2 regions of the Pseudomonas umsongensis genome follow, and region 1 is predicted to be linked to the other one. Evidence: predicted binding sites of a transcription regulator. Region 1 holds the regulator's gene; the other holds the start of a gene.
What was found. Region 1 encodes sigma-54, which starts transcription at its own class of promoters, with help from an activator protein. Its sites were predicted from a motif close to ANTGGCATNNANNTTGCTNT; they were not measured.
Positions count from the first base shown of each region.

Region 2: HGP31_RS26750 (pilin) is a predicted target of sigma-54. The motif match lies at 7,082-7,101, and genes of this name have one in related genera.

Region 1 is NZ_CP051487.1:1,022,353-1,038,395, reverse strand. Features, by position in the region: gene hisC (histidinol-phosphate transaminase) at 1-190, opposite strand, end outside; gene hisD (histidinol dehydrogenase) at 192-1,517, opposite strand; gene hisG (ATP phosphoribosyltransferase) at 1,643-2,278, opposite strand; gene murA (UDP-N-acetylglucosamine 1-carboxyvinyltransferase) at 2,406-3,671, opposite strand; gene HGP31_RS04525 (BolA family protein) at 3,694-3,933, opposite strand; gene HGP31_RS04520 (STAS domain-containing protein) at 4,048-4,353, opposite strand; gene HGP31_RS04515 (MlaC/ttg2D family ABC transporter substrate-binding protein) at 4,350-5,003, opposite strand; gene mlaD (outer membrane lipid asymmetry maintenance protein MlaD) at 5,015-5,482, opposite strand; gene mlaE (lipid asymmetry maintenance ABC transporter permease subunit MlaE) at 5,482-6,279, opposite strand; gene HGP31_RS04500 (ATP-binding cassette domain-containing protein) at 6,279-7,088, opposite strand; gene HGP31_RS04495 (KpsF/GutQ family sugar-phosphate isomerase) at 7,363-8,337, shown strand; gene HGP31_RS04490 (KdsC family phosphatase) at 8,337-8,861, shown strand; gene lptC (LPS export ABC transporter periplasmic protein LptC) at 8,870-9,442, shown strand; gene lptA (lipopolysaccharide transport periplasmic protein LptA) at 9,429-9,977, shown strand; gene lptB (LPS export ABC transporter ATP-binding protein) at 9,977-10,702, shown strand; gene HGP31_RS04470 (RNA polymerase factor sigma-54) at 10,887-12,380, shown strand; gene hpf (ribosome hibernation-promoting factor, HPF/YfiA family) at 12,456-12,764, shown strand; gene ptsN (PTS IIA-like nitrogen regulatory protein PtsN) at 12,777-13,241, shown strand; gene rapZ (RNase adapter RapZ) at 13,244-14,101, shown strand; gene HGP31_RS04450 (HPr family phosphocarrier protein) at 14,117-14,392, shown strand; gene pmbA (metalloprotease PmbA) at 14,578-15,924, opposite strand; gene yjgA (ribosome biogenesis factor YjgA) at 16,033-16,043, shown strand, end outside.
Region 2 is NZ_CP051487.1:5,911,686-5,927,728, reverse strand. Features, by position in the region: gene ctaD (cytochrome c oxidase subunit I) at 1-1,395, shown strand, start outside; gene HGP31_RS26790 (cytochrome c oxidase subunit 3) at 1,392-2,084, shown strand; gene HGP31_RS26785 (heme-copper oxidase subunit III family protein) at 2,091-2,795, shown strand; gene HGP31_RS26780 (cytochrome C oxidase subunit IV family protein) at 2,809-3,126, shown strand; gene HGP31_RS26775 (hypothetical protein) at 3,148-3,708, opposite strand; gene yacG (DNA gyrase inhibitor YacG) at 3,927-4,127, opposite strand; gene coaE (dephospho-CoA kinase) at 4,124-4,747, opposite strand; gene HGP31_RS26760 (prepilin peptidase) at 4,744-5,616, opposite strand; gene HGP31_RS26755 (type II secretion system F family protein) at 5,618-6,835, opposite strand; gene HGP31_RS26750 (pilin) at 7,148-7,567, shown strand; gene HGP31_RS26745 (BON domain-containing protein) at 7,879-8,232, shown strand; gene HGP31_RS26740 (DUF748 domain-containing protein) at 8,395-11,349, opposite strand; gene HGP31_RS26735 (class I SAM-dependent rRNA methyltransferase) at 11,443-12,459, opposite strand; gene HGP31_RS26730 (oxygenase MpaB family protein) at 12,629-13,498, opposite strand; gene acs (acetate--CoA ligase) at 13,536-15,473, opposite strand; gene pgi (glucose-6-phosphate isomerase) at 15,634-16,043, opposite strand, start outside.

The sequences.
Region 1 (16,043 bases):
GATCGCTGTTCGGGTCCGGGTACAGGCGCAGATTGTCGTTCAGTTCGGCCTGCATCGCAGCCAAGGCCTTGGGCGATGGACCGTACGGGTTTTCGTTGGTGTTGAGCTTCACCAGTTTCGCCAGCTTTGGCTGCTCGCCCGGTACGTAAGGCACCAGGTTCTTGACGAACGGGCTCCAGAATTTACTCATCTCAGTTCCCCTGCTTGTCGTCGATGATGCGGTATTCGGCACTGCGGGCGTGGGCAGTCAGCGACTCGCCACGGGCCAGCACGGAAGCGGTTTTACCCAGGTCGGACGCGCCCTGTTCCGAGCAAAAAATGATCGACGAACGTTTCTGGAAGTCGTATACGCCCAGCGGCGACGAGAACCGCGCCGTGCCGGAAGTCGGCAATACGTGGTTCGGGCCTGCGCAGTAGTCGCCCAGTGCTTCGCTGGTGTGGCGACCCATGAAGATGGCGCCGGCATGACGGATCTGTGGAAGCCAGGCTTGCGGATCGGCAACCGACAACTCCAGGTGCTCCGGCGCGATGCGGTTGGCCACTTCGATGGCTTGCTCCATGTCACGCACCTGGATCAGCGCACCACGGCCGTTGATCGAGGTTTCGATGATCTCGGCGCGCTCCATGGTCGGCATCAGTTTGGCAATGCTCGCGGCGACCTGATCGAGAAAGGCCGCATCCGGGCTGACCAGGATCGCCTGGGCGTCTTCGTCATGCTCGGCCTGGGAGAACAGGTCCATGGCGATCCAGTCAGGATCAGTCAGGCCGTCACATACCACGAGGATCTCGGACGGGCCGGCAATCATGTCGATACCGACCTGGCCAAACACGTGACGCTTGGCGGTGGCGACATAGATGTTGCCCGGGCCAACCACTTTGTCGACTTGCGGCACGCTTTCGGTGCCATAAGCCAGCGCGGCAACAGCTTGTGCGCCACCGATGGTGAACACACGGTCAACGCCCGCGATGCAGGCAGCAGCCAGCACCAGCTCGTTGATTTCACCGCGCGGGGTCGGCACCACCATGACCACCTCGGTCACACCGGCAACCTTGGCCGGAATCGCGTTCATCAACACGGAAGAAGGGTACGACGCCTTGCCGCCCGGCACGTACAGACCGGCGCGATCGAGCGGCGTGACCTTCTGGCCCAGCACGGTGCCGTCAGCTTCGGTGTAGCTCCAGGAGTCCTGTTTCTGCTTCTCGTGGTAGCTGCGTACGCGGGCCGCGGCTTTTTCCAGGGCCTCGCGCTGTGGCACGGTAATGCGGGTCAACGCCAGTTCCAGGCGCTCGCGCGGCAGGATCAGGTCGGCCATGGAGGCGACGTCCAACCCGTCGAACTGTCGGGTGAACTCCACCAACGCGGCATCGCCACGCTCGCGCACGGCCTTGATGATGTCCAGCACCCGCTGATTGACCGAGTCGTCAGACACACTTTCCCAGCTCAGCAGATGATCCAGATGATGTGCGAAATCCGGGTCAGCAGCGTTGAGTCGGCGAATTGCAGTCGGTGCGGTCATAGCGAGAGCCTCATAGGATTGGCAAAAAACTCAGGCGCCCGAAGCTAACATTCGATCCGCTTGGGCACCTGAGAATTCTGGCTATGAGGCGGATAGACGGCGCAACTCAAAGTCGCGCGGGTGAATCAGCCGCGGTGTCGAGACTCCACTGCCTTGCGCAGGGTGTCGATCAACGCCTGGATACGGGCGTGCTGCATTTTCATCGAAGCTTTGTTGACGATCAGCCGGGAGCTGATGGCCGCGATGAAATCCTGTGGCTCCAGGCCGTTGGCCCGCAGCGTGTTACCGGTGTCGACCACGTCGATAATCTTGTCGGCCAAGCCGATCAGCGGCGCCAGCTCCATCGAGCCGTAGAGCTTGATGATGTCGACCTGACGGCCCTGCTCGGCATAGTAGCGCTTGGCAACGTTGACGAACTTGGTGGCGATACGCAGGCGACCCTTGGGCTCGACCGCGCCGACCTTGCCGGCGGTCATCAACTTGCACTGGGCAATCTGCAAGTCCAATGGCTCGTACAGGCCTTGACCGCCGTATTCCATCAGCACGTCTTTACCAGCAACACCGAGGTCGGCGGCACCATGCTCGACATAAGTCGGCACGTCGGTGGCACGCACGATCAACAGGCGTACATCTTCCTGGGTCGTGGGAATGATCAGCTTGCGACTCTTGTCCGGATTCTCGGTCGGCACGATGCCCGCTTCAGCCAGAAGCGGCAGGGTGTCGTCAAGGATGCGGCCCTTGGACAGTGCGATGGTCAACATGGGAAACGTCAGTCCTTATCAAGGTACTCATGTCCGGTCGCAAATGGCGCCGGACACACATCGAGCCGGAAACCGGCTCGACTTACAACAATTCAACGGGCACGTCCCTGCGCCCATGCAGCAGAAACTAGCCCGGAACGCGGCGGATCTTGGCGCCCAGCATCTGCAGTTTCTCTTCGATGCACTCGTAACCACGGTCTATGTGGTAGATGCGGTCGATCAGGGTATCGCCGTCGGCAATCAGCGCCGAAATCACCAGGCTGGCCGAAGCCCGCAGGTCGGTGGCCATCACTGGCGCGCCCTTGAGCTTCTCGGTGCCGGTAACGATGGCGGTGTTGCCCTCGACCTGGATCTTGGCGCCCATGCGGTGCAGTTCGTACACGTGCATGAAGCGGTTTTCGAAGATCGTCTCGATCACAGCGCCCGTGCCTTCGGCAATGGCGTTGAGGGAGATGAACTGCGCCTGCATGTCGGTCGGGAACGCCGGGTATGGAGCGGTTCGCACGTTCACGGCTTTAGGCCGCTTGCCGTGCATGTTCAACTCGATCCAGTCTTCACCGGTGGTGATTTCGGCGCCCGCTTCGCGGAGTTTCTCCAGCACGGCTTCGAGAATGGTCGGATCGGTGTCCTTGACCTTCACACGCCCGCCGGTCACGGCTGCGGCCACCAGGTAGGTGCCGGTTTCGATACGGTCCGGCATCACCTTGTAGGTGGTGGTGTGCAGACGCTCAACGCCATCGATGGTGATGGTGTCGGTACCAGCGCCGGAAACCTTGGCACCCATCGCGTTCAGGAAGTTCGCCAGGTCGACGACTTCAGGCTCGCGCGCGGCGTTCGCCAGGACACTGCGTCCCTTGGCCAGGGCTGCAGCCATCATGATGTTTTCGGTACCGGTCACACTGACGGTGTCGAAGAAGAAATGCGCACCGCGCAGGCCGCCTTCTGGCGCCTTGGCCTTGATGTAGCCGCCTTCGACGTCGATGATCGCGCCCATGGCCTCCAGGCCACGGATGTGCAGGTCCACCGGTCGCGAACCGATGGCGCAACCGCCAGGCAACGCGACTTCGGCTTCACCGAAACGGGCAACCATCGGGCCCAGCACCAGGATCGACGCACGCATGGTCTTAACCAGTTCGTACGGAGCGATCAGGGTCTTGATGGTCCGCGGATCGATTTCGACGGCCAGTTTCTCGTCGATCACCGGCTCGATCCCCATGCGACCGAACAATTCGATCATGGTGGTGATGTCGTGCAGGTGTGGCAGGTTGGCAACGGTCACCGGACCATCGCACAGCAGGGTAGCCGCCAGGATCGGCAGGGCAGAGTTCTTTGCCCCGGAGATGCGGATCTCGCCGTCAAGACGAGCACCGCCAGTAATAATCAATTTATCCATAAGAATCTCTACGCCCGTGGGCTCAGGTGCGCTCGGCCCAGGCCGCGCTGCTGAAAAATTTCATAGTGACCGCATGGATGCTGCCATCGGTGATCCATGGGTTCAAATGGGCATAGACCTGCTGCTGACGCTTCACCGGGCTCAACGCCGCCAGTTCATCGCTAATCACGTTCAGCTGGAAATTGCAGCCTTCGCCCTCGACTTCTACCTTCGTTCCGGGCAGCTTTCCTTCAAGAAAGCTCTTCACTTCGTTGGCCTGCATGCTCAACCTCAATCGGCGCCCTGTGCGCGCGGGTCGGACATCATACAAAAAAGCCCCGCGCCTGCGAACCCCGGGAAGCAGGACTCTGACGGGGGGCTTCTTTATAGATGCGGGTTAGGGATGCGCCAACAGCTCGGTCAGTTCACTGACCTGAGCGATTTCGCGCATGTCTTCTGGCATCCCGCGGATGCTCAGCGCCTTGCCGGCCGCCTGGGCATCTCGCATGAAACACAACAGCAACGACAGACCGACGCTGCTGGATTTCTCCACCGCCGAACAATCGACTACCACGGCCGCAGCCTTGCTGGCCTTGATCAGCGCCTGCCCCTGCTCGCGCAATTGAGGGCCGGTGCGATAATCCAGCACACCGCTGAGCCGCAGCTCGCCGGCGTCGTCCATCTGGACCGCCGCCTCACTCATTGGGTCTGTTTCTCGGTGGATTGCTCAGCGGTTTCCTTGGCCTTGGCGACTTCCCCGGCCCAACCATTGATGGTTTTGTCCAGGTCGTTGCCATTGCGCTGCATCGCATCAGCGAACTGATCACGGAACAGCTTGCCAATGTTGATACCGTTGATGATGACGTTGCGCAGCTTCCACTCGCCGCCGATCTTTTCCAGTGTATAGGACACAGGATAGATAGCGCCGTTGCTGCCCTTGACTGTCATGCCGACGCTCGTACGGTTGCCCGACTCGTCCTTGGCAGGATCAACGGTGATGCCTTGGTTGTTGTACTCAAGCAAGGCATTGCCATAGAACTGGAACAGACCCTTCTTGAAGTTTTCTTCAAAGGTCTTCATTTGCGCAGGGGTCGCCTTGCGCGAGTACTTGACCGTCATGATGCTCTTGGAAATACCTTCGGCATCCACTACAGGCCCGACAATGCTGTTGAGCGCCGCGTAGAAGTCCTGCGGATCCTGCTTGTACTTCTCTTTGTTGGCGGCCAGGTCGGCCAGCAGCCGGTTGGTGGTGTCCTGGACCAGCTCGTGCGCGCTAGGCGCCGCCACGGCATGGGCCATCATCGGCAAGGCCGCGAGCAAAACCAACAGGCCACGTCGCAAGGTAGAGATCATTCAAAAGCTCCTCATTTGGCGTCTTTGCTAACGGTATTGAGCAGGAATTTACCGATCAGGTCCTCGAGCACCAGCGACGACTGGGTGTCGTGGATGGTCCCGCCATCCTTGAGCAGAGCCTCTTCCCCGCCCACACTGATGCCGATGTACTTCTCGCCCAACAGGCCAGCGGTCAGGATAGATGCAGTGGAATCTGCCGGTAGGTTATCTACGCGCTTCTCCAGTTGCATGGTTACCCGACCGGTGAAACTGTCGCGATCCAGATCGATTGCCGTGACCTTGCCGATGGTCACACCGGCCATGGTCACTTTAGCTCTGACAGTCAAACCGGCGATATTGTCGAAATACGCATAAAGTTTATAGGTTTCGGTGCTCGGGCTCGGGGACAGTCCACTGACCCGCAACGCCAGCAACAGCAAAGCCAGGATGCCAGCCAGCAAGAAAAGGCCGACACCGATTTCCAGGGTGCGGTTTTGCATCAGAAATCTCCAAACATCAAGGCGGTCAGAATAAAGTCCAGGCCGAGCACAGCCAAAGAGGCATACACCACGGTCTTGGTAGTGGCACGACTGATCCCCTCTGAAGTGGGTTCACAGTCATAGCCTTGGAATACGGCGATCCAGGTCACGACAAAGGCGAAGACAATGCTTTTGATGATGCCGTTGAGCACATCGTCGACAAAGGTCACGCTGTTCTGCATGTTCGACCAGTAGGAGCCTTCATACACGCCCAGCCAGTCGACGGCCACCCAGGAACCGCCCCAGATACCCACCACGCTGAAGATCATCGCCAGCACCGGCAAGGAAATGAAGCCGGCCCACAGGCGCGGGGCAATGATGTACTTGAGCGGGTCCACCCCGATCATCTCCAGGCTGGAGAGCTGTTCGGTGGACTTCATGTTGCCGATTTCCGCGGTCAGTGCCGAACCGGCACGCCCGGCGAACAGCAATGCCGTGACCACCGGCCCCAACTCACGCAGCAGCGTCAGCGCCACCATCTGCCCCACCGCCTGCTCCGAACCGTAGCTGGACAGGATGTTGAAGCCTTGCAGCGCCAGCACCATGCCGATGAATATCCCGGAGACCACGATGATCACCAGGGACATCACGCCCACCGAATGCAGTTGCTTGACCAGCAGGCCAAACCCGCCACCGATGCCACCACGCCCCAGCAGTGCGTGAAACAGAAACAGCGAAGAGCGCCCGAACACCGCCAGCACGTCGATGCCGCCCTGGCCGAACCGGCGCACCCTTTCCAAAAGTGAAATCTTGCGCATCAACGCTTCCCCAGGAGATCTGCGCGGTAATCCGTCGCTGGAAAGTGATAGGGGACCGGACCGTCGGGCTCGCCTGTCATGAATTGACGGATACGCGGATCGTCCGAGTTCATCAGCTCGTCGGGCGAGCCCTGCCCCAACACCTGCCCGTCGCCCACGACATAGATGTAGTCGGCGATGCTGGCGGTTTCGGCCAGGTCATGGGAAACCACGATACTGGTAATGCCCAGCGCATCGTTGAGCAAGCGGATCAGGCGCACCAGCACGCCCATGGCAATGGGGTCCTGGCCGACGAAGGGCTCGTCATACATGAGAATCTGCGGATCGAGCGCAATCGCCCGCGCCAGTGCGACACGACGCTTCATGCCGCCGGACAGTTCGTCGGGCATCAGGTCGATCGCACCGCGCAATCCCACGGCCTGCAATTTGAGCAGGACGATGTCGCGGATCATTTCTTCGGGCAGCTCGGTGTGAACGCGCAACGGAAACGCGACGTTCTCGAAGACATCGAGGTCGGTAAACAGTGCGCCACTCTGAAACAGCACACCCATGTGCTTGCGTGCATCGAACAGATCACTGCGCGACAACGCCGGCAGGTTCTGACCATTGACCCATACTTCGCCACTGGCAGGCCGCAACTGCGCGCCCATCAAGCGCAATAGCGTGGTCTTGCCACACCCGGAAGGCCCCATGATGCCGGTGACCTTGCCGCGCGGGATGCGGATATCAATGTTATTGAAAATGCTGCGCGCACCGCGCTTGAAGGTCAGTCCCTTCAGCTCGACCGCGTAGGCGTTATCGGCACTCATCTAAACTCCTTGCGATGCAGCCTCACACTCGGACGCCGGGCTTCCTGACAAAAGCACATACTCCTGGGCGGGCCGAACTGGCGGCGAACTATATCACTGCAAGCGTCACGCGCCCAAGGCCAATGCCAGACCATGTTCAGCGACATGACAGCCAGAAAGCTCCATCTAGAGGGGATTCGGTAACAACAGATGACGATGGGCAACGAACTTGCGTGAGGGTTTCAACCATACCGGCTATAATCGCCGCCTTTTCATCAGGCCAAACATTTTCAAAATGAGCCAATCCAGCGACCTGATCAAGTCAGCACAACGCACCATTCGCCTCGAACTGGAAGCCGTAAAAAGCTTGCTGCCCCGTATCGACAAGGATTTCGTGCGCGCCTGCGAAATGATTCTGGCCAGCAAAGGCCGCGTCGTCGTGGTCGGCATGGGCAAATCGGGGCACATCGGCAACAAGATCGCCGCCACCCTGGCCAGTACCGGTACCACGGCCTTTTTCGTGCACCCGGCCGAAGCCAGCCATGGCGACATGGGCATGATTACCCGTGATGACATCATCCTGGCACTGTCGAACTCCGGCTCGACCAATGAAATCATCACCCTGCTGCCGCTGATCAAGCGCCTGGGCATCCAGCTGATCAGCATGACGGGCAAGCCCGACTCGCCGCTGGCCAAGGCGGCAGAGGTCAACCTGAATGTACAGGTCGACCACGAGGCCTGCCCATTGAACCTGGCGCCCACCTCGTCGACGACCGCGGCACTGGTCATGGGTGACGCCCTCGCCGTCGCGCTGCTGGAAGCTCGCGGTTTTACCGCTGAGGATTTCGCCTTTTCCCATCCGGGCGGTGCGCTGGGCCGACGCCTGCTGCTGAAAGTGGAAGACGTCATGCACGCCGGGCAAGAGCTGCCGCAGGTACAACGCGGCACCCTGCTCAAGGATGCGCTGATGGAAATGACCCGCAAGGGCCTGGGCATGACCGTGATAATGGAGGCCGACGGCAAGCTGGCCGGGATCTTCACCGATGGTGATTTACGCCGCACGCTGGACCGCAGCATCGACATCCACACCGCCACTATTGATCAGGTCATGACGGCCCATGGCAAGACGGCCCGTTCCGAAATGCTCGCCGCCGAGGCCCTGAAAATAATGGAAGATCACAAAATCAACGCGCTGGTCGTGGTCGACAGCGAAGATCGCCCGGTCGGTGCCCTGAACATGCACGACTTGCTGCGTGCGGGAGTAATGTAATGAGCACGGACCTGCTGCAACGCGGCCAACAGATCAAACTGGCGGTGTTCGACGTCGACGGCGTCCTGACCGACGGGCGCCTGTACTTCCTCGAAGACGGTAGCGAATTCAAGACGTTCAACACCCTCGACGGCCAGGGCATCAAGATGCTGATGGCCGCCGGCGTACAGACCGCGATCATCAGCGGCCGCAAAACCCCGGTAGTCGAACGACGCGCGAAGAACCTCGGCATTCCCCACCTGTACCAGGGCCGCGAAGACAAACTGGTGGTACTCGACGAGCTTCTTGCGCAACTCGGCCTAAGCTATGAACAGGTCGCCTACCTCGGTGACGACCTGCCGGACCTGCCGGTGATCCGCCGCGTCGGCCTGGGCATGGCAGTGGCCAACGCCGCCAGCTTCGTGCGCGAACACGCACATGGCATCACCCTGGCCCGTGGCGGCGAAGGTGCTGCCCGCGAGTTCTGCGAATTGATCCTGCGCGCCCAGGGCCGCCTCGATGCGGCCAATGCCGCGTACCTGTGAGCCAAATCATGTTCAGCAAAAAAGTTCGCAAGACATTGGTGGTCAGTTGCATCGTGGCGATTTTCGCCGCGGTCGGCTACTGGAACATCAGCCCGGAACGCTTTCTCGACAAGCCACCGGCCAAGACTGAAGAAAGCCCGATCGACTGGTACGCGACCAACACTCACACCTTGCAGTACCTCGAAGACGGCAAGGTGCAATACGAAATGACGTCGGAAAAAGCCGAGCACGTCAAGGCAACCGACATCACGCTGGTGACCAAACCCGACCTGAACATGTACCGCGGCACTGATTTTCCGTGGCATGTGACCAGCGATCACGGTGAGGTGAACTCCGGCGGGACCGAGGTCGAACTGATCGACAACGTGCGCGTCAAGCGTACCGACGAAAAGAACCGCGACACCCTGATCACCAGTACTCGCATGACCGTGTTCCCGCAGCAGCAATATGCGCAGACCCAGCAACCCGTTAGAATCGACGGCGCTGGCGGTGTATCGACTGGTGTCGGCATGAAGGCGTATTTGAAAGAAAGCAGGATACACCTGCTATCGAACGTAAGAGGACAGTATGAGGCTCGTTAAAACCCTCCCTATTTTGCTCAGTCTGGGCGCAGCACTGGGAAGCGTGAGCGCCTGGGCTCTGCCGGACGATCAGCAGCAACCCATCCGCATCCAGGCCGACGACGCCCAACTGGACGACAAGAACGGTGTGGCCACCTATACGGGCGATGTGGTCATCACCCAGGGCTCGATCATTGTCAAGGGCAACAAGGTGACCATGACCCGCGCCCCCGATGGCGACGTCGACGTGGTGACCTCGGTGGGTAACCTGGCCTACTTCGAGCAACTGCAGACCGCAGGCGACACCAAGCCCGTGCAGGGATGGGGCGTGACCATCCAGTACCTCGCCAAGCAAAATCGTGTCGTGCTGATCGACCGCGCCAAGGTCATCGACAAGGACAGCAACGTCACTCAAGGCGAGAAAATCGTCTATGACACCGAGAAAAAGCTGGCCAGCGCCGGTCGCGCAACGGGCAGCAAGGTGACCGAGTCGCGTCCGCGCATCGACATGGTGATCCAGCCGAAAAAGAAAACCGACGAGCAAAAGGCCCCTTAATGGCAACTCTGAAAGCCCAGCACCTGGCCAAGAGCTACAAGAGCCGCCAGGTCGTGCGAGACGTCAGCCTGTCCATCGACAGCGGCCAGATCGTCGGCCTGCTCGGCCCCAACGGCGCCGGCAAGACCACCTGCTTCTACATGATCGTCGGCCTGGTACAGGCTGATCAGGGGCGCGTGCTGATTGATGACCTCGATGTCAGCCACCAGCCGATGCACGGTCGTGCCAAGGCGGGTATCGGTTATCTGCCGCAAGAAGCGTCGATCTTCCGCAAACTCTCCGTGGCCGACAACATCATGGCCATCCTCGAGACCCGCAAGGAACTCGACAAGGCCGGTCGCCGCAAGGAACTGGAAAGCCTGCTGCAGGAGTTCCACATCAGCCACATCCGCGACAACCTCGGCATGAGCCTGTCCGGTGGCGAACGCCGTCGCGTGGAAATCGCCCGGGCACTGGCCACCAACCCGAAATTCATCCTGCTCGACGAACCGTTCGCCGGCGTTGACCCGATCTCCGTGGGTGACATCAAGCAGATCATCCACCACCTCAAGGCCAAGGGCATCGGCGTACTGATCACCGACCACAACGTCCGCGAAACCCTGGATATCTGCGAAACCGCCTATATTGTCAACGATGGTCAACTGATCGCCGAAGGCGACGCTGAAACCATCCTGGCCAATGACCTGGTGAAAGAAGTGTACCTGGGGCATGAATTCCGCCTGTAAGCATCGCGGTGTCCGGCGAGTCGGCAGAGCGCTTGGCGCAATAAAAAATCAACCTTTTTTTATTGTTACAGCGCTCTAGGCAAACGCCGCGGTTTCGGGCATATAATTTGCTTATGTTTGGCGCTCCGGCGCCCTGTAGTGGATGGCGCATGTGCGCCGGCGAATAAGGTGTTAAGCCCCTGCCATGAAACCATCGCTAGTCTTGAGAATGGGCCAGCAGCTGACGATGACACCGCAGCTGCAACAGGCCATCCGCCTGCTCCAATTGTCGACCCTGGACCTGCAACAGGAAATCCAGGAGGCCCTGGAGTCCAATCCGATGCTCGAGCGCCAGGAAGAAGGCGACGACTTCGACAATTCCGACCCGCTGGCCGACAACGCCGAACACAAACCCAGTACCGACACCCAGGAACCCTCCTACCAGGAAAGCGCCACGACCGTCGATAATATCGAGGAAGGCGACTGGAACGAGCGCATTCCCAACGAACTGCCTGTCGACACCGCCTGGGAAGACGTCTACCAGACCAGCGCCAGCAGCCTGCCGAGCAACGATGACGACGAGTGGGATTTCACCACCCGCACATCAGCCGGCGAGAGCCTGCAAAGCCACCTGCTGTGGCAATTGAACCTGGCACCGATGTCCGACACCGATCGCCTGATCGCCGTGACCCTGATCGACTGCATCAACAACCAGGGCTACCTGGACGAGACGCTGGAGGAAATCCTCGAAGCCTTCGATCCGGAACTGGACATCGAACTGGACGAAATCGAAGCCGTCCTGCACCGCATCCAGCAATTCGAACCTGCCGGCATCGGCGCACGCAACCTGGGTGAATGCCTGCTGTTGCAATTGCGCCAACTGCCCGCCAAGACGCCTTGGCTGGCCGAAGCCAAGCGCCTGGTCACTGACTATATCGACTTGCTCGGCAGCCGCGACTACAGCCAGCTGATGCGCCGCATGAAGCTCAAGGAAGATGAGCTGCGCCAGGTGATCGAGCTGGTCCAGAGCCTCAACCCGCGCCCGGGCTCGCAAATCGAGTCGACCGAAGCCGAATACGTGGTTCCGGACGTGATCGTGCGCAAGGATAACGAACGCTGGCTGGTGGAGCTCAACCAGGAGTCGGTGCCCCGCCTGAGGGTCAACGCCCAGTATGCGGGCTTCGTTCGTCGTGCCGACACCAGCGCCGACAACACCTTCATGCGCAATCAACTGCAGGAAGCCCGCTGGTTCATCAAGAGCCTGCAAAGCCGCAACGAAACCCTGATGAAAGTGGCCACGCAGATCGTCGAGCATCAGCGCGGCTTCCTGGAGTATGGCGACGAAGCCATGAAGCCATTGGTCCTGCATGACATCGCCGAAGCGGTCGGCATGCATGAGTCGACGATTTCGCGGGTTACCACGCAGAAATTCATGCATACCCCTCGGGGCATTTATGAACTGAAATACTTTTTCTCCAGTCACGTCAGCACCTCCGAGGGCGGAGAATGCTCGTCCACGGCGATTCGCGCGATCATCAAAAAACTGGTGGCGGCGGAAAATCAGAAAAAGCCGTTGAGTGACAGCAAGATCGCTGGTTTACTGGAGGCACAAGGCATTCAGGTGGCTCGCCGCACCGTCGCCAAGTACCGCGAATCCCTCGGGATCGCGCCTTCGAGCGAACGCAAGCGGTTGATGTAGGGCCACGCCACAGCGTTCCAGTGGCAGATCATCTGGATCTGCCGCTTTATGCACTGGCAACGAAGGAGAAGCTGTATGCAAGTCAACATCAGTGGACACCAACTGGAAGTGACCAAGCCCCTGCGTGAATACGTCGAGCTCAAGTTCAAGAAGCTCGAGGGGCATTTCGACAAGATCACCAACGTGCAAGTCACGATGTGCGTCGAAAAGTTGAAGCAGAAAATCGAAGCCACGCTGCATATACCCGGCAATGAGGTCGTCGCCAACGCGGAACATACCGATATGTACGCGGCAATCGACGCACTGACCGACAAGCTGGATAAACAACTCAAAAAGCATAAGGAAAAGACTCAGAGCCTCCTCCAGGGCGCTACGGGTCGTTAACACTCCCAACCCATGATCCGACTTGAAAGCATCCTGACCCCCGGCCGTTCCCTGGTGAACGTGCCGGGCGGCAGTAAAAAGAAAGCCCTCGAGCAAATTGCCAACCTCATCCATCGCGAAGTGCCGGATCTGGCCATGCAGGATGTTTTCGAGAGCCTGGTCGCCCGTGAAAAACTCGGCTCCACCGGCTTTGGTAATGGCATCGCCATTCCCCACTGCCGTCTAAAGGGCTGTGATGCGCCCATCAGTGCCTTGATGCACCTGGACGCCCCTATCGATTTCGACGCCATCGACGGCGCTCCGGTTGACCTGTTGTTCGTGCTACTGGTCCCGCAAGCCGCTACCGATGCGCACCTTGAGTTGTTGCGCCAGATTGCCAGCATGCTCGACCGCAAGGACGTGCGCGACAAACTGCGCAACGCTGCGAGCAATCAAGCCTTGTATCAGGTTGTCCTGGACGAGCAAAACGGGCAGTAATCATGCGCTTGATCATCGTCAGCGGCCGCTCCGGCTCAGGTAAAAGTACCGCCCTCGACGTCCTCGAGGACAACGGCTACTACTGCATTGACAACCTGCCTGCCGGGTTGCTGCCTGAACTGGCCGAGCGAGCGCTGATACACACCGAACTGGCACAGCCACTGGTTGCCGTGTCCATCGATGCTCGCAACCTGCCAAGCCACTTGTCGCGGTTCCCCGAGTTACTGGCAGAAGTGCGCAGTCGCCACATCCAGTGCGATGTCCTCTACCTGGATGCCGACGAAGAAACCCTGCTCAAACGTTTCTCGGAAACCCGTCGGCGTCACCCGCTGAGCAACGCCAACCGCTCGCTGGCCGAAGCGATCAACGACGAGACCACCCTGCTCGGTCCAATTGCCGACCTTGCCGATCTCAAGCTCAACACCACCAGTCTGAATTTGTATCAACTGCGCGATACCATCAAGCTGCGCCTGCTAAACCAGCCGGAACCCGGTACGGCGTTTCTCGTGGAGTCGTTCGGGTTCAAGCGTGGTATGCCGGTCGACGCCGACCTGGTATTCGATGTGCGCTGCCTGCCCAATCCTTATTGGAAGCCTGAGCTGCGCGAGCAGTCCGGGCTCGACCAACCGGTGGCCGAGTACCTGGCTGCGCAACCCGATGTCGAGGAAATGTTCCAGGACATTTCTACCTACTTGCTCAAATGGCTGCCACGCTTTGCCGCCAGCAACCGTGCCTATGTCACCATAGCCATTGGCTGCACCGGCGGCCATCACCGCTCCGTCTACCTGACTGAACGTCTTGGCCAGGTCCTGCAGCAATCCCTGAAGAATGTCCAGGTCCGCCACCGCGACCTCAGCTAAAGGATTCACACCGCGATGCCTGCTCTGGAAATCGAAATCATCAACAAGCTGGGCCTGCATGCCCGCGCTTCGGCAAAATTCGTTGGGGTTGCCGGTCAATACAAGGATTGCACGATCAGGGTAGGACGCACGCCGGAAACCACCGTCGATGGTAAAAGCATCATGGCGATGATGATGCTGGCCGCCGGCAAGGGCACCAAGATTCATTTGAGCACCGAAGGCGAGCAGGCACAGGAAGCGCTGGATGCGCTGGTGGCGTTGATCAATAACTATTTCGACGAAGGCGAGTAAAGCTCAAGGACCGTCCGAACTCGGACCGAGCCGGGGCTTGCTGGCCAAGCGGCCTTAAACATCAGGATGATCTTTCTGGCGCCATCGCTGGCAAGCCAGCCCCCACACGCTTGGCCAAAGCTCGACAAAAAAAAAGGCGCGCCACCCAATGGGTGGCGCGCCTTTTTTTGTCCAACGGGCGAAGCTTAGCTGCCCGCCACCGTCATCCGCTCGATCAACACCGAGCCCGTGCGAATGTTGCTGCGCAGTTCCAGGTCATTGCCCACGGCAACGATCTGCTTGAACATGTCTCGCATGTTGCCGGCGATGGTCACTTCCTGGACCGCGAACTGGATTTCGCCGTTCTCAACCCAGTAACCCGCCGCGCCACGGGAGTAATCACCGGTGACCATGTTCAGGCCCTGGCCCATCAATTCGGTGACCAGCAGGCCGCGCCCCATACGACGCAGCAGGGCAGCCTGGTCCTCATCGCCATGGGTAACGAACAGGTTGTGCACGCCACCCGCATTGGCGGTGCTCGGCATGCCAAGCTTGCGGCCTGAGTAGGTGCCGAGGATGTAGGACACCAACTCGCCCTTTTCGACAAACGGCTTGGCGTAGGTTGCCAGGCCGTCGCCATCGAACGCTGCACTGCCCATGGCCTGCATCAGGTGCGGCCGCTCGTCGATGGTCAGCCATTCCGGAAACAGCTTCTGCCCCAGCGTACCTTCGAGGAACGAGGATTTACGGTACAGGCTGCCACCGGAGATCGCCGAGAGGAAACTGCCGAACAAGCCGCCGGCCAGTTCCGCGGAGAACAGTACCGGCACTTCACAGGTCGGCACCGGACGCGCACCCAGACGGCTTGCGGCGCGTTGCGCAGCACGCTGGCCGATGCTCACCGGGTCCGCCAGCAGATTGCCCTGGCGGTTCACGTCATACCAGTAATCGCGCTGCATCTGGCCATCAGCCTCGGCGATCATCACGCAACTCAAACTGTGCCGGGTCGACGCATAACCGCCGATAAACCCGTGGCTGTTGCCGTAGACGCGGCAGCCCTGATGCGTGCTCAGGGTGGTGCCATCGGCATTGCTGATCCGGCTGTCGGCGGCAAACGCTGCGGCCTCACAGGCCAGCGCCTGCTCAATCGCCTGTTCCGGGGTAATGTCCCATTGGTGGAACAAATCGAAGTCCTGAACATCCCTGGCCATCAGCGCGGCATCCGCCAGGCCCGAGGCTTCGTCTTCAGAGGTGTGCTTGGCGATAGCCAGGGCAGCGGCAACGGTTTCGCGAATCGCCTCTGGCCCACTGGCCGACGTACTGGCCGAGCCCTTGCGCTGACCGACATACAAGGTGATGCCAAAACCCTGGTCGCGGTTGAACTCGACGGTTTCGACTTCGCGCTGGCGAACGGTGGTCGACAGGCCCTGCTCAAGGGACACCGCCACTTCACAGGCACTGGCGCCCTGTCGCTTGGCTTCAGCGATGATTTGCTCGACTTGTTCTTGCAGTGCCGGCAACGCTTGTGGGCCGACGCTTTCAACTGCACTCATGCTGTTCTCCACTCAAATTCTGCTTTCGGTAACGGTCATCGAGCGACCGGGCCGGACAAGCGGCCCCCGACTGGTTATCATGGCGGCGTTTCTTTGCGGACGGCCACCATGGTTGATTC
Region 2 (16,043 bases), 1.8 Mb from region 1:
GTGTTGCTTTCCAGTTTCTTTGTCCCGGGCGGCGCCACCGGTTCGGGCTGGACGCTTTATCCGCCGCAGTCGATCAGCCAGGGCACACCTGGGTTCGAGTGGGGCATCGTGCTGATGCTCATCTCATTGGCGATCTTTATTGTCGCCGCCACCATGGGTGGATTGAACTATGTCACCACGGTGTTGCAGGCGCGCACGCACGGTATGACGTTGTTTCGCATGCCGCTTTCGGTGTGGGGCATCTTCATGGCATCGATCATGGCCTTGCTGGCGTTCCCGGCGTTGTTTGTCAGTGCGGTCATGATGCTGTTCGACAAACTCCTGGGCACCAGTTTCTTCATGCCGGCGATGGTCTCGCTGGGGCAGCAACTCGATCACCAGGGCGGCAGCCCGATATTGTTCCAGCACCTGTTCTGGTTCTTCGGCCATCCGGAGGTCTACATCGTTGCGCTCCCCGCGTTTGGCCTGGTCTCCGACCTGATCAGCACCCATGCGCGTAAAAATATCTTCGGTTATCGAATGATGGTGTGGGCCATCATTGCGATCGGCGTACTCAGCTTTGTGGTCTGGGCGCACCATATGTATGTCAGCGGCATGAACCCCTACTTTGGCTTTTTCTTCGCCGTCACCACCTTGATCATCGCCGTGCCGACGGCACTGAAAGTCTACAATTGGGTACTGACCCTGTGGCGGGGCGACATCCATCTCACCGTACCGATGCTGTTCGCCCTGGCCTTTATCGTCACCTTCCTGGTCGGCGGCCTGACCGGATTGTTCCTGGGTAATGTGATCGTCGATATTCCGCTCTCGGACACCTATTTCGTCGTCGCCCACTTCCATATGGTCATGGGGGTCGCACCGGTGTTGGTGGTGTTCGGCGGCATTTACCATTGGTTCCCGAAAGTCACCGGGCGCATGTTTAACGACACCTTGGGCAAGTTGCATTTCTGGATAACTTTTCTGGGCACCTACGCGATCTTTTTCCCTATGCACTATCTGGGCTTCCAGGGGATGCCGCGCCGCTACTACGCCTATGACAACTACGCGTTCATTCCACAGTCGGCGCACGAGTTGAATGCCTTCATTACGGTGGTTGCATTGACCGTCGGTGTTTCCCAACTGCTGTTCGTGTTCAACATGGCCTGGAGTGTATTCAAGGGTAAACCCGCAGGCAGTAACCCCTGGGGCGCGGCCAGTCTGGAATGGCAAACACCGGACACACCGCCGGTACACGGTAACTGGGGCGAGAAACTGCCAGTCGTGCATCGTTGGCCCTATGACTACAGCGTGCCAGGGATAGACCAGGATTTCGTGCCGCAAACGGTCTCCGCCGAGGAACTGGAGCACATGCGGCAACGCAGCGAGGGCACCAGGATAGCGGACGTCAAGACATGAACAGACTGCTATTGAGAAATGCCGATGGCGCTGACCCCGGCGGCAGTTGGAATCGCGATCCTGAAGGTATTCAGGCCGGCGAGGGTGCCGATAGAAGCCACGTTACAAAAACCGGCCTGCGCCTGTTTCTGGCAGTAGTGAGCTCGCTGTTCTTTCTCTTCCTGCTCGCCTTTATCGCCCGCTCGCAAATGGCCGACTGGCTACCCCTGACAGAGCCCATGGCGCCGTTGGCCAATCCTTGGCAATTGTGGGTGAATTCGGCTTTTCTGGTATTGAGTTGCATCTCTCTGCAGTGGTCGCGCATGGCCGCCCGCCGGGTTCGAATGGACGCAACGGTCATTGCTTTTGTAGTAGGGGGAGGATTTGCCATTGCCTTTCTGGCGGGGCAACTCTGGGTCTGGCAGCAGTTCGTCGCCTGGGGCTACTTTGTCGCCAGTAACCCAGCCAACAGTTTTTTCTACCTGCTGACTGGCGTGCACGGCCTCCACCTGTTGGGCGGGTTGGTGGCCTGGGGCAGGACCGTCGGCAAGTTCCTGCGTCAGGTGCCGTTGCCGCAACTCAGCGCCAGCGTAGAGCTCTGTGCCATCTATTGGCACTACCTATTGGGTCTTTGGTTCGTGCTGTTCGCGCTACTGACCAGCACGCCGCAAACCTATGAAACCATCGCCAGACTCTGCGGCCTGAGGTGAAAAATCATGGCAGCGCATCCACAAGCCCCAGTCGAGTCGGATCCAACAAGCCCGTTGCCTGCACCGGGATGGCAGGGCATCGCCAGCGACTGGGCCTCGGATAAAGACGCCTTCAAACAGGTCCCCTGGGGCAAGGCGATGATGTGGATATTCCTGCTGAGCGACACGTTCATATTCACCTGTTTCTTGACCGGCTACATGTCGGTACGCATGACCATCACCGACGCCTGGCCCAATCCCAGTGAAGTGTTTGCATTGACGATCGGCGGTAGGGAAATCCCGCTTATCCTGATCGCCATCATGACTTTTGTGCTGATCAGTAGCAGCGGCACCATGGCCATGGCCGTCAATTTCGCCTATCGCCGTGATCGCGTGAAAACCACGGCCCTGATGCTGGCGACCGCTGCCTTGGGGGTGACCTTCGTCGGCATGCAGGCCTTTGAATGGAGCAAGCTCATCGCAGAAGGGGTGCGCCCTTGGGGAAACCCCATGGGGGCGGCGCAATTTGGTGCCAGCTTTTTCATGATTACCGGTTTTCACGGACTGCATGTATCCATCGGCGCCATCTACCTCAGCATTGTGGCGATGAAGGTATTGCGCGGAGATTATGAGCGCTCCGGCAACTATCAGAATGTCGAGATAGCCGGGCTTTATTGGCACTTCGTGGATTTGGTGTGGGTGTTTATTTTTGCTTTCTTCTATTTATGGTAGAGGAGCGCGGATGATGGCGCATGCTCAAGGTCAGCAACATCCAATCAGTTTGTACCTGAAAATTTGGGGGCTGTTATTTGTCCTCAGCACACTCTCGTACCTTGTCGACTATTTCCATTTTCACGGCTATCTCAGGTGGGCCCTGATTATTACGTTCATGTTGTTGAAGGCAGGCTTGATCGTCTCCATCTTCATGCACATGGCTTGGGAACGGTTGGCACTGGTCTACGCCATATTGGTGCCACCGTTGTGTCTGCTGGTACTCGTCGGACTGATGGCCACCGAGGCAGACTATGTTTTCCTCAGTCGGGTCATCTTCTTTGGCCAATAAGCGGCCATCAGTCTTCGGCAGTTAACCTGATATCACTCGCTTGAACTGATGCCATTTGTGCTGCCAGGCTACTGTCCAGTGGGGTGCTGCCGCTCCCGTGCCAGCGATTTCCAGCATGGGATGATGTCCGATGACCTGGTCCAGTACCGTTTCCTGATTCGGCTCAACATCCACGAAGAAGATGTGCTTGCCCTCATGCACCGCCTGCTTGAAATTGCGGAAGTGAGAGTTCGGCACCTGGAATCCAAAGAAGCCGCCTTCCCAGATGCAGAAGCCCAAAACAACCACGGCAAGGAAGACGAAGGGTGTCCAGCCTGCGGCGGATTCGGTCCAGCCCATCCAATAGGCGCCACCCAGGACCACTGCTGCGAGTGGGATACCGACCACCGCACCAATCTCACCAGAGTGAACGGCGTCCTGTTCCATTAACGAGCTGATTTCGTGGAGGTGATGTTGTTCAACATCAGCAACCTGTTCACTGAGCACATGAATTTGTTCGGAATTGATGCCGCTGGCTTCCAGCTCATTTTCAACGGCTTCAAGATCGTCGAGATTGTCACTGATGTAATAGTGTCGATTCATGCCACACCTCCCATCTCGTGTTGGCGGTGAACCTCCTTTGTCCTGCAGCCAATAACCGAGATTTTGCCGTCGGTAACGGTACCCGTGGGGAACGTTGCACATTCATGCAATTCGAGAGAAGTATAGCATTCGCTAATAAGCCGGATTTCGGGGCGCAAGCTCTAAAAGTCAAGGCCTGGCTCACTCCCTGGCACAGGCCAGGCCCCTGATGATCCGGATCAGTGGCGCGGGTCGAAATCGCCGCTGAACATTTCGTCCTCGGCATCCGGGGCCACTGGAATCTTGTGCTCTTCCGACGCCCAGGCGCCCAGGTCGATCAGCTTGCACCGGTCCGAGCAGAACGGCCGGAATTTGCTCTCGGGGCTCCATTCGACAGGGGCACCACAGGTTGGGCATTCGACGGTTGAAATCTGGCTCATGACTGGCCTCCACGCAAAGTAAGGTAAAAGTGATGCAGGCGTTCGACCTCGCTGTGCAGCCAGGCGAGGTCGCGGTCGTTGACCACTACGTCGTCGGCATGGCTTAGGCGATCCTGACGGCTGGACTGGGCCTTGAGTATCGCCTGGACCTGCTGTTCGCTGGTCTGGTCACGCCGCAGGGTGCGTTCGATCTGCAGCTGTTCGGGGGCATCGATCACCAGGACCCGTTGGGTCATGGCGTACTGGCCGGATTCAATCAGCAGTGGCGAAACCAGGATCGCGTAAGGTGATTTTGCCAGCGCCAGGTGATGGGCAATCTCTTCGGCGATCAGCGGATGCAACAAGGCTTCCAGCCAGAGGCGTTGCTCCGGTACTTCGAAGATCAGTTTACGCAACGCGGCGCGGTCCAGTTGCCCATCGGCTTGCAACACCCCCGGACCGAAGTGTTCGGCAATCTTTGCCAGCGCGGGCCGACCGGGTTCCACCACCCAGCGAGCGGCATGATCGGCATCGACCGCATGCACGCCCAGGTCGATGAAATGTTGGGCCGCCGCACTTTTGCCGCTGCCAATGCCGCCGGTCAAGCCGAGAATCCAGGGTTTTTCCACAGGGTTATTCATTTCAGACCGACAAACTGCCAATAGAAGGCGGTTATTTGACCACCCCAGAGCAAGGCAATCCAGCCGGCAATGGCCAGATAGGGGCCAAAAGGGATAGGCGTCGCTGTTTGTGCCTTGCGAAGGCGCAGGTAAATCGCGCCGATGATCGCACCCGCCAGGGATGACAAGACGATCGTCAGCGGCAGGATCTGCCAACCGCCCCAGGCGCCAAACATCGCCAGCAGCTTGAAATCCCCATGCCCCATGCCGTCCTTGCCGGTGATCAGCTTGAACACCCAGAACACCGTCCACAGCGCCATGTAGCCGGCAATTGCACCCCATAACGCTTCAGGCAATGGGACGAACAGATCGAGGCTGTTGACGATCAGCCCCAGCCACATCAGCGGTAGCACCAGTACATCGGGCAATAGTTGATGCTCGACGTCGATCAGGCTCATGGCCAGCAAGCCCCAGGTCAGGAGCATTGCCATGCCGGCTTGCCAGCCGAAGCCGAAGTGCCAGGCAATGAACGCCGACAGGAGGGCGCAGGCCAGCTCAGTCAATGGATAGCGTTTGCTGATCGGCGTTGCGCAGGCGGAACAGCGCCCGCGCAGGAACATGAAGCTGAACACTGGAATGTTTTCCCAGGCGCGAATCCGGTGGCCGCAATGTGGGCACTGGGAATGCGGCAGCATCAAATTGAAAGTCGGCAGCGACGTTTCGCCGGGCAGCCCGAGGATCTCATGGGCCTGCACGCGCCACTCGCGCTCAAGCATCTTCGGCAGGCGCCACACCAGTACGTTGAGGAAGCTGCCGACCAGCAGGCCGACCACCCCGGCGATGACGACGAAAGCCAGTGGGTAGTGGGTAAGCATATCGTTCAAGGGCATGTCAGATCGCTGAGCCGAGTTGGAAGATGGGCAGGTACATTGCGACCACCAGGCCGCCGACAATAACACCCAGCACCACCATGATGAACGGTTCCATCAGGGTGGTGAGGGAGTCGACCACATTGTCGACCTCGTCTTCGTAGAAACCTGCCACCTTGTCGAGCATGTCGTCGAGTGCGCCCGACTCCTCGCCTATGGCGGTCATCTGAATGGCCATATTCGGGAAAATACCGGAAGTGCGCATGGAAAAATTCAGCTGCATACCCGTCGCAACGTCCTGTCGGATGCGCAACACCGCGCGTTTGAACACGATGTTGCCGGTGGCGCCGGCCACCGATTCCAAGGCCTCGACCAGCGGCACGCCAGCGGCGAAGGTCGTCGACAGCGTGCGGGCGAAACGGGCCACGGCGGACTTGTACATCAAGGTCCCGACCAGCGGCAGTTTCAGCAGCCAGGTGTCCATTCGGTCACGAAAACCTTGCGAGGTTTTCAGGGCATGGCGTACAGCGAAAGCAGCCGTGACCAGTACGCCCAGCAGCATCCACCACCATGCTTGCATGAATTGCGACAGGTCGATGACCATCAAGGTAAAGGACGGCAATTGAGCGCCAAAGCCCTTGAACACCGATTCGAATTGCGGCACCACCTCGACCAGCAGGATGCCAGTCACGATGATCGCAACACACACCACGATCAGCGGGTAGGTCATGGCTTTCCTGATTTTCGCCTTGAGACTTTCGCTTTTCTCCTTGTAGGTCGCCACCCGTTCCAGCAGCGTGTCCAGCGCGCCAGCCTGCTCCCCGGCGTCTACCAGGTTGCAGTACAACTCATCGAAATATTGCGGTTTTTTACGCAGGGCGGTGGCGAAGCTATTGCCCGCCGCCACTTCCTGTTTCACCTCATCAACGAGCTTGCGCATGGCCGGGTTATCGAAGCCTTCACCGATGATGTCGAAAGACAGCAACAACGGCACGCCGGCTTTCATCATGGTTGCCATTTGCCGGGTGAAGAGGGCGATGTCCTGGGCCTTGATACGTTTGCCCAGATTGAAAATCGACGTGGTTTTCCTGCGCACCTTGCCGGGGTTGATGCCCTGCTTGCGCAATTTCGTCCTGATCATTGCCGGGTTCTGGGCGCTCAATTCGCCCGTCACCTTCGTACCTTTCCTGTCTGTGCCTTCCCAGGTGTACACACTGGTTCTTGCTGCCTTGACTGCCATGTTCAGTCCTTGCTGACCCGGTTATAACCGCCGTTGCATTGATTGCAATCGACCGCCTCATAGATCGTGAATGTGCCGATGCGTTCCTCGGGGTTCCGGGCGCAAGCAATTGAAGACTTATAGCCTAGTCAAGCGGGGGAACAAAACCTGCGGTCTTGAGGTGACAAAAAGTGTCAGATAGTGCGTTTTCTGGGGCTAGGAAGGGCTTCGTGGCAACGATTGGACCCCGGAATAGGGCACGCCGGGCTTGGCATGGGCTGTGCTGCAGCAGGTGCAGATCATGAGATTTCGACTCATGCACGGAGGCTGTCATTGAATAATCAAAAAGGCTTTACCCTGATCGAGTTGCTGATAGTCGTGGCGATCATCGGGATCCTGGCGACGTTTGCGATCCCTGCTTACTCCAAGTACCAGGCGCGGGCCAAGGTCACGGCAGGTCTTGCCGAGATTTCAGCATTGAAGGTGGCGTTTGAAGACTTGATGAACCAAGGAACAGATCCGGACCTGACGCAGGTGGGAGGCTCCGCCACCACGTCCAACTGCGCCACGACCGCAGTGGGCAAAGCAGCAGAAGGTACTGGCACAATTGGTTGCACAATCCTCAATGCTCCGGCGCAGGTGTTGAATAAAACCATTACCTTGACCCGCTCGTTGACTGGCTGGACGTGCACCACCGGTGTCGAACAGGAGTACGCGCCGAAAGGCTGCAAGGGCGTTGAGCCAAAAGCCTGATCCATACGCTTGTTGCCCCGATACCCCGCTCAGTGCGGGGTATTTTTTTGCTCGCCGTTCAGAAATTTCGAGTAATTGAGAAAACTTCCAAAAATTCATGGCCTTAGGCCTTCTTCAAAACCCGCAACTTGCATGTAGATAATTTCCAACTCATGCATTTTGCATGATTGTGAAAAATGACTGATTTTATAAGTTATTGATTTATAAGTAATTGTTGTTTGTTTCAAAGTTGGCACAGCGTTCGCAATATCTCTGGTAACCCTGCTGACACGCTAACCAGCAGACTTTCCAGAAAAACAGGAGTTACTCGTATGAAGAAGTTCGCTATTGCTGCCGCTACTGCTACCGCGTTGACCCTGACGATGGCCAACGCTGCATTTGCCCAGGCTCAGGCCACACAAGCACCCATGATGCTGGCCGCCGGTGAAGTCACCGAAGCGAAAGAGGATGTTTCCGATACCTGGATCACTACCAAAGTCAAAGCAGACCTGGTCACCGAAAAAGGCATCCCAGGTACCGATATCAAAGTAGAAACCAACAAAGGCGTTGTGTCCCTGTCGTCCACCGTTGCGGTAACGGACGCGCAGAAAGCCACTGCAGTGGCAATCACCAAGAAAATCAAAGGCGTCAAGGCGGTCTCCGCTGACGGCCTGAAAGCCGAATAAGGCAAGACTTCTCGCCTGGACTGGGAGAAGGCGCGGCAGACGGGCTGAGTCATACGTCTGCCGCAACCTGGTAGTTCATGCGACCGGCCACAAGGATGTGGCCATTACAGGCCCTGGCATTCGTGTCGGGGCCTGTTCTATTCAAGGCAAAAGACGTTTAGTTCACTCGGCGTCCAGATGCAGGGGCGTAACGACCTTGCCGTCTTTTTCCGCTTCGCCCAACTGGGCATCGATGAAGTACACACGGTCATCGGCGAGCTGGCCTTTATCGACCAGATAGTCCTTGATGCTGCTGGCGCGTTCCTGGCCCAGCTCACGCAACAGCACTTCGCTGGAACTCCAGAACTGGATCACCTGCTCGCGCATTTTCGCGGTGCGTTCTTCTTTGCCCAGGTCTTTCCATTCAGCAGGTGGCTGGACCTTCAGGCGTGTGCGGTAGATCCCTTCCAGCAGCGGACCTTTCTCGCTATCGGGTACCTCCAGCAAATTTGCCTTGGCCGGAACCTTGTCGCCACGGCGCTGGAGCATTTTGTAGTAGTTGTACTGATATTCCCGTTCCAGGCGTTGCTCGGCGAGCAACGGGCCATCACTGCTCTTGGCGGCAGTGCCTTCGATTTCCAGGCGCAGGGCCGGACGTTCCTTCAGGGCTTGGGACAGTTTGACCAGTGCCGCTTCAGCGTCCTTGTTCAGTTCGCTTGACCCCGGGGCGAATGCCACGGTACCCAGGTCTTGCGAACCACCACCGGCCACCAGGCCACCAATGAGTTTGAACGGCGCGGCAGCGGCCTTGACGATCAGGTTGCGCAGGGTCTGCCAGACAATCGGCATCACGCTGAACTGTGGATTGTTCAGGTCACCGCTGACCGGCAGTTCAATGGAAATCTTGCCATCGACATCCTTGAGCAAGGCGATGGCCAGTTTCAATGGCAGGCTCACGGCGTCCGGGCTGTCGACCTTTTCGCCCAGTTGCAACTGTTCGACCACCACTTTGTTCTCAGCCTTGAGCTGGCCCTTGACGATCACGTAATGCAAATCGAGGTTGAGTCGGCCCTTGCGGATGCGATAACCGGCGAACTTGCCGGAGTAGGGGGTTAATGTGGTCAGTTCCACACGTTTGAAGCTGGTGGCGATGTCGAGGCTGGCCATCGGGTCGAACGGGTTGACCGCGCCTTTGATGGTCACTGGTGCATAGCGGTCAACCTTGCCTTTGATGTCGACACTGGCCGGTTTCGCCTGACGGCTGTCGATGGTGCCGATCGAACCGTTGAGCTGTTGAATGGCGGTGGCGAAGTTCGGGGTCAGGCTGAAGTCGGCGAAGTTCGCAGAACCGTCGTTGATGGCGATGCCGCCGATGTGGATGCCCAGGGGCTTGTCCTTGCTGGCGGTGGGTTTGGCGGCGGCGGGCTTGGCGCCGGCGTCGGCCGGTTGCGGGATCAGCAGGTCATCGATGTTGGTGGTCCGGTCATCGTTGATCATGAAGCGCGCATAGGGTTGCAACAGATTGATCTTGTCGATCGACAGGCTGTCGCCGTGTTGGTAGTTCAGGCCTTCTACCACCAATTGTTGCCACTTGAGAAAGTCGCGGGTTTTCAGGGTGTCGAGGGTATGCAATTGATCGACCTGGGCGCGGCCGGTGACGCTGAGCGCCAGCGGATCGGTGCTTTTCAGGTTGACCGCCAGATCGCTGCCGAGCATGCCACTGCGCAGTTCCAGGCGAATGAACGGGCTGATGTAGGACTGGGCGACGCGCAGGTCGATGTCCTTGGTTTGTACGTTGAGTCGGGCGCTGACCGGGGCCAGGTTGACCTCGCCATCGGCCGTGAGCTTGCCCTGTTTGCCTACGCCGGTGTCGAGCTTGAGGAGGAAGGGCGAGCCATTGAGACTGTCGAACTTCTGCAAGTCGAGATTCAGCGGGCTAAGTTCCAGTTCCACCGCAGGTTGTGCTTTGCGGTCCGCCAGATGCACTTTGTAATCGCGCAATTGCACATCATTGAGAAGCACTTGCCACGGTTTGCCTGGCGTCGCGGGTTCGGGTTTCGGCGAATCGGCCGCCGCCGGGGTGCTCGGCGGTTCGGCGTTGGCCTTGGCCGCTGGTTTGGACGGTTGGCTGGCGAACAGTTTCTGCCAGTCGAGTTGCCCGTCGGCTTCCAGGGCTGCCCAGGTTTCCAGCTTGTGGCTGCGGATCTTGCCGACCACCACTTGTTGCTTTGCCAGGTCGACAGTGGTTTCGCTGATGTCCAGGCGTTCGAGTCTCGCCAGCGGCCGTCCATCCGGGGCCTTGATCGCGAAGGGGGCGATACTGACCGCGACATTGTTTAGCAGCAGTTCGGTTTGCTTGGACAGGTTGAGTTTGTAATCGGTACTGAGGCTGACTACGCCGCTTTCGAGGTCCAGCGGCACGGCGTCGCGCACATAGGGCCAGAAAGCTTTCATCTTGCCGTCGGTGATTTTCAGCTTACCTTCGGAGGCGAGGGGGATCAGGCTGAAGTTGCCGATCCAGTCGATCTGACCGCCGTTGGGACCAATTGCCACCAGCGTCATGTCGGCACTGTCTTCCGGCAGGGTGCTGAGGTTCTTGAGTTCGAAATCGAGCTTGTCGTAGAGGAATTCGATGGCTTCGCTGGGGCGTGCATCCTTGAAGTGCAGCGATCCGTCCACCAGTTTGATGCGGTCGATGCGCAGCGGGAATGGCTTGGCGTCAGGGTCGACGGGTGTCGGTTCGCTGGTCGGCAATTTGAACAACCCGATCAGGTTGAGCTTGCCGTCCTTGCCGAAGAGCACCTCGGTCTTGGATTTTTCCAGCTCGATATCCGACAGGTGCAGCGCTTTGGTCCAGAGGCTGTCGAGTTGCAGGTTGGCGTACAGGCGCTCGAAGCCGACCTGCTCCTTTCCGGGCTCGCCAATGTTCAGGCCCCAAAGGGTTACTTCAAGGCTGAACGGGTTGAGTTCGATCCGTTGGATCGTGGCGGGCGTCGTGGCGTAGTTGGCCAGTTGCTGGTTGGCAACGCGCAACGCGATGCCGGGCAAAATGAGAAAGCCCAGCAGACTGTAGAGGGCCAGAGCAGTCAACAAGGCGCCGATGGCGCGAATCAATCCTTTGTACATGTATGGCTTCATCTGTCTGGATCGGAGTGCCTTGGAGTATGGCACGCGATTTCGGTTCCGAAGCCCTTACATCGAGCGGGATTTATCTGAAAACAACGGCGACTTTCAGAACTGCAGAATCAGGGTTTTCAGCGGGGGCTGCTGGTCCATCGACGGGAAGTCATCGCCGGGTTTCATGACTGTCCACTCCCGTACCGGCCGGCCAGCCTTCTCGGCGCAACGCAAGACCTGCTCGCGCCAGTCGTCCATGCTGACTTTTGCCAGGTTGTTGCAGCAGATCAGCGCGCCATTGTCAGCGGTGGTCAGCAATGCCGGCTTGAGCAGGCTCTGGTAGTCGCGAAGCAGGTCGACGGTACCAAAGGCACTCTTGGCCCAGGCAGGGGGATCGAGCAGCACCAGGTCGTACTGGCGCTGTTCCAGGCGTTGATAGCTCGGCAATTTCTGCCCACGACGCTGGCTGACAGGCAGGCCGGCCAACTGGCGAATGGCCGGGAAGTAGTCGGACTGGATGAACTCCATGGTTGGCAGTTGCGGGTTGAGCAAGCCATTCTCGCGCCCGACCGCCAGGTTGCCTTCGGCGAAATCCAGGTTGCACACCTGGCTGGCGCCACCGGCTGCGGCGCTGAGGCCGACCCCGCAGGTGTAGGCGAACAGGTTCAGCACGCGCTTGTTCTTGCTGTGCTCCTTGACCCAGCCACGGGTGTTGCGCAGGTCGAGGAACAACAGCGGGTCTTGCCCGGCATGGCGCCCGCGTACCCGGTAATTCAAGCCCCACTCGTGGCCAACCAGGTCTTGCAGTGCGGCTTCTTCGGCGCGGTAGACGGTGTCTTCACGGTCGATGCGCGAGTTGCCGCGGGAGCGGTCGTTATAGACCAGCAGGGTTTCCAGCCCCAGGTATTGATTGACGATTTCATGCAAGTGCAGCAACGCCTCGCGGTCCAGCGACTGATGGAAGCTTTGCACCATCAGTTGTGGGCCATAGCGGTCGATCGTCAGCCCCCCGGCGCCTTCCTGGCTGCCATGGAACAGGCGATAGCAGTCGGTGCCCTGGCTGTGCAACTCGGCCAGCAGGTCCTGGCGATGTTCAAGGGCGGCGCGCAGCGCCTGATTCAAGGAAGACATGCTGGGCGCCTACAGGAGGAATTGGGCGCGGGAGTTTAACAGCTTGAGCGCAGTAACACTTGTAGGAGCGAGCATGCTCCGGGCGGCGTTCCGACGATGATCGTCAACGATGACGCTGGGTGCCTGACACTCCGCGCAGTATTCAAGTCCATCGCGAGCATGCTCGCTCCTACGACAGGCCCATACGCCGTTTCGCACGATGCACCGAGCCATTACGCACCGCCCAGCGCAGCATCGGCGCACTGCGATTGACACTGGCGCGGATCAGTTTGCGTTGCAGCGGCCCCTGGCTCACACCGAGCATGTCACTGGCCCAATCCGGCAGCAGGTCGATCCCGGCCTGCATCATCAACCCGCCGAAAGGCCGGGCTAAACGGCTGGGGGAGGGAGCGTTCAACAACAGGCGAAGTACTTCACGACTGCGCTCGTCGCACAACAGTTGCGGGCGAACGCGCTCAAGATAAGCGGCAATTTCCTGCCGGGAGCGCGGCACGTCACGGGCGCCCAGGCGCTCGGCGACTAACGCGATCTCTGCGTAATAACGATCCTGATCGGCCAGGGACAGCTGCGGATTTCGATAACGCAGGTGCGCTGCTAGGAAGTTGCTGACCTCGGCGACGTGCACCCAGGTCAGCAGGTCGGGATCGCTGGCGGCATAGAGCCGGCCATCGGGCGCGGTGCCGGTGATTTGCAGGTGGATGGTGCGCACCTTTTCGATCAGCCAGTCGGCGTCCTGTCGTGAGCCGAAGGTGGTGCCGGAGATGAATTGCCCGGTGCGGCGCAAGCGACCGAGCATATCCTCGCGGAAATTCGAATGGTCCCACACACCGGCCAAGGCCAGCGGGTGCAGCGCTTGCAGCATCAGGGCGCTGATACCGCCGATCAACATGCTGCTGAAGTCGCCGTGGACTTGCCAGCTCACTGAATCCGGTCCGAACAGCCCAGGATCGCCCTTGGGGTTTTCCAGGTCGAGCTTGCCCAGGGACAGGCCGGTCAGGCTCATGATCTGGGTTTCGATACGGCTGCGAATGAATTCCATGGTGTCCCGGTGATTTTCCGTAGGCGGCGGCAGTACGTTATTGGTTCAGGCGCTTGTCGATCAAGCCCTGGACCACGCTCGGGTCGGCCAGGGTCGAGGTATCTCCCAGGCTGTCCAGTTCGTTACAGGCAATCTTACGCAGAATGCGCCGCATGATCTTGCCCGAACGGGTTTTCGGCAAGGCCGGCGCCCATTGGATCAGGTCGGGCTTGGCGAAGCTGCCAATCTCCTTGCTGACGTGGGCCAGCAAGGTTTTCTTCAGTTCTTCGTTGGGCTCGACGCCGTTCATGGGAGTGACGAAGGCGTAGATGCCCTGGCCCTTGACGTCATGGGGGTAACCGACCACGGCGGCTTCGGCGATGCTGTCGTGCAGCACCAGGGCGCTCTCCACTTCGGCAGTGCCGATGCGGTGCCCGGAGACATTGATGACGTCGTCGATGCGCCCGGTGATCCAGTAGTCACCGTCTTCGTCGCGGCGGGCGCCATCGCCGGTGAAATAGTAGCCGGGGTAGGGCTTGAAGTATGTGTCGACCATCCGTTGCGGATCGCCATAGACGCTGCGGATCTGCGCTGGCCAGCTTGATTTCAGGGCGAGCACGCCGCTCCCGGCGCCTTTGATTTCCTTGCCATGTTCGTCCAGTAACACCGGCTGCACGCCGAACATCGGTTGTGTCGCGCAGCCTGGTTTGATCCGTTGCGCACTGACCAGCGGGCTGAGCATGATGCCGCCGGTTTCGGTCTGCCACCAGGTATCGACAATTGGGCAGCGTTGTTCGCCGACGACATTGAAGTACCACTCCCACGCTTCCGGATTGATCGGCTCACCGACGGTGCCGAGCAATCTGAGGCTGGAGCGGGACGTTTCCTGCAACGGTTCTGCGCCCTCGCGCATTAGAGCGCGCAATGCGGTGGGGGCGGTGTAGAAGATATTCACTTTGTGCTTGTCGATCACCTGCCAGAACCTCGAGGTGCTCGGGTAGCTCGGCACGCCTTCGAAGATCAGGGTGGTGGCGCCATTGGCCAGGGGCCCGTAGACGATGTAGCTGTGGCCAGTGACCCAGCCGACATCGGCGGTGCACCAGAAAACTTCGCCATCGCGGTAGTCCAGGACATATTTGAAGGTCATTGCCGCTTGCAGCAGGTAGCCCCCCGTCGTGTGCAGCACGCCTTTGGGTTTACCGGTGCTGCCGGAGGTGTAGAGGATGAACAGCGGGTCTTCGGCGTCCATCGGCTCGGGCGGGCAGTCGTCGCCGACGTCACGCAGTGCCTGGTGATACCAGAGATCCCGGCCCTCGACCCAGTTCACCGGGTTCTGGGTCCGTTCCACCACGACCACGGTGCTGACATCCGGGCAGCTTTGCAGCGCCTTGTCGACATTGTGCTTGAGCGGCACGAACTTGCCTCCGCGCACGCCTTCATCGGCGGTAATCACTGTGCGACAGTCGGCGTCGAGGATCCGGTCGCGCAACGAATCCGGCGAGAAGCCACCGAACACCACCGAATGCACTGCACCGATGCGTGAGCAGGCGAGCATGGCGTAGGCGGCTTCAGGGATCATCGGCATGTAGATGCATACACGATCGCCTTTCTTCACGCCACGGCTCTTGAGCACGTTGGCCAGGCGGCAGACGTAATGGTGAAGCTTCTTGTAGGTGATTTGCGTGGATTCGGCGGGGTCGTCGCCTTCCCAGATGATCGCGGTCTGATCGCCGCGTGTTGCCAGGTGACGGTCGATGCAGTTGTAGCTGACGTTCAGCCTGGCGCCGGCAAACCAATGGGCTTCACCGGTTTTCAGATCGTAGCGCTGGACGGTTTGCCACGGTGTGCTCCAGTCGAGGAAGCGGGTGGCTTGTTCGGCCCAGAAGGTGCTGGGGTGCTCGATGGATTCGCGGTACAGGCGGTGATAGTCGTCCTGACTCAATTGTGCAGCCCGGCGCACGGCATCGGCTTTGGGGAACGTGCTGATATCGAACATGACGGTTCCTTCTTCTTGTTTTGAGGACAAGAGGGGAGCTGCGCGACCCTCGTAGGAGCTGCCGAAGGCTGCGATCTTTTGACTTTGCTTTTAGAAGATCAAAAGATCGCAGCCTGCGGCAGCTCCTACAAGGTTAGTTCCCCGCAGGAACGGTGTCAGATCAACCGCGGTGACGCCCGCGGAAGTAGTTGATCAAGCCCTGGGTAGACGCGTCGTCAGCCGGGGTTTCTTCGCTGCCGACCAGGCGGTTGTAGACGCCTTTGCCCAGCTCCTTGCCCAACTCCACACCCCATTGGTCGAAGGCGTTGATGCCCCAGATCACGCTTTGTACGAAGACTTTGTGCTCGTACATCGCCACCAGCGCACCCAGGCGCCGCGGGCTGATACGCTCGACCACCAGGGTATTGCTCGGACGGTTGCCCGGGATCACCTTGTGCGGCGCAAGGCTCTGCACCTGTTCTTCGCTCATGCCTTTGTCACGCAGCTCGGCCTGGGCTTCGGCCAGTGTCTTGCCGAGCATCAGCGCCTGGCTTTGCGACAGGCAGTTGGCATACAGCCACTGGTGGTGGT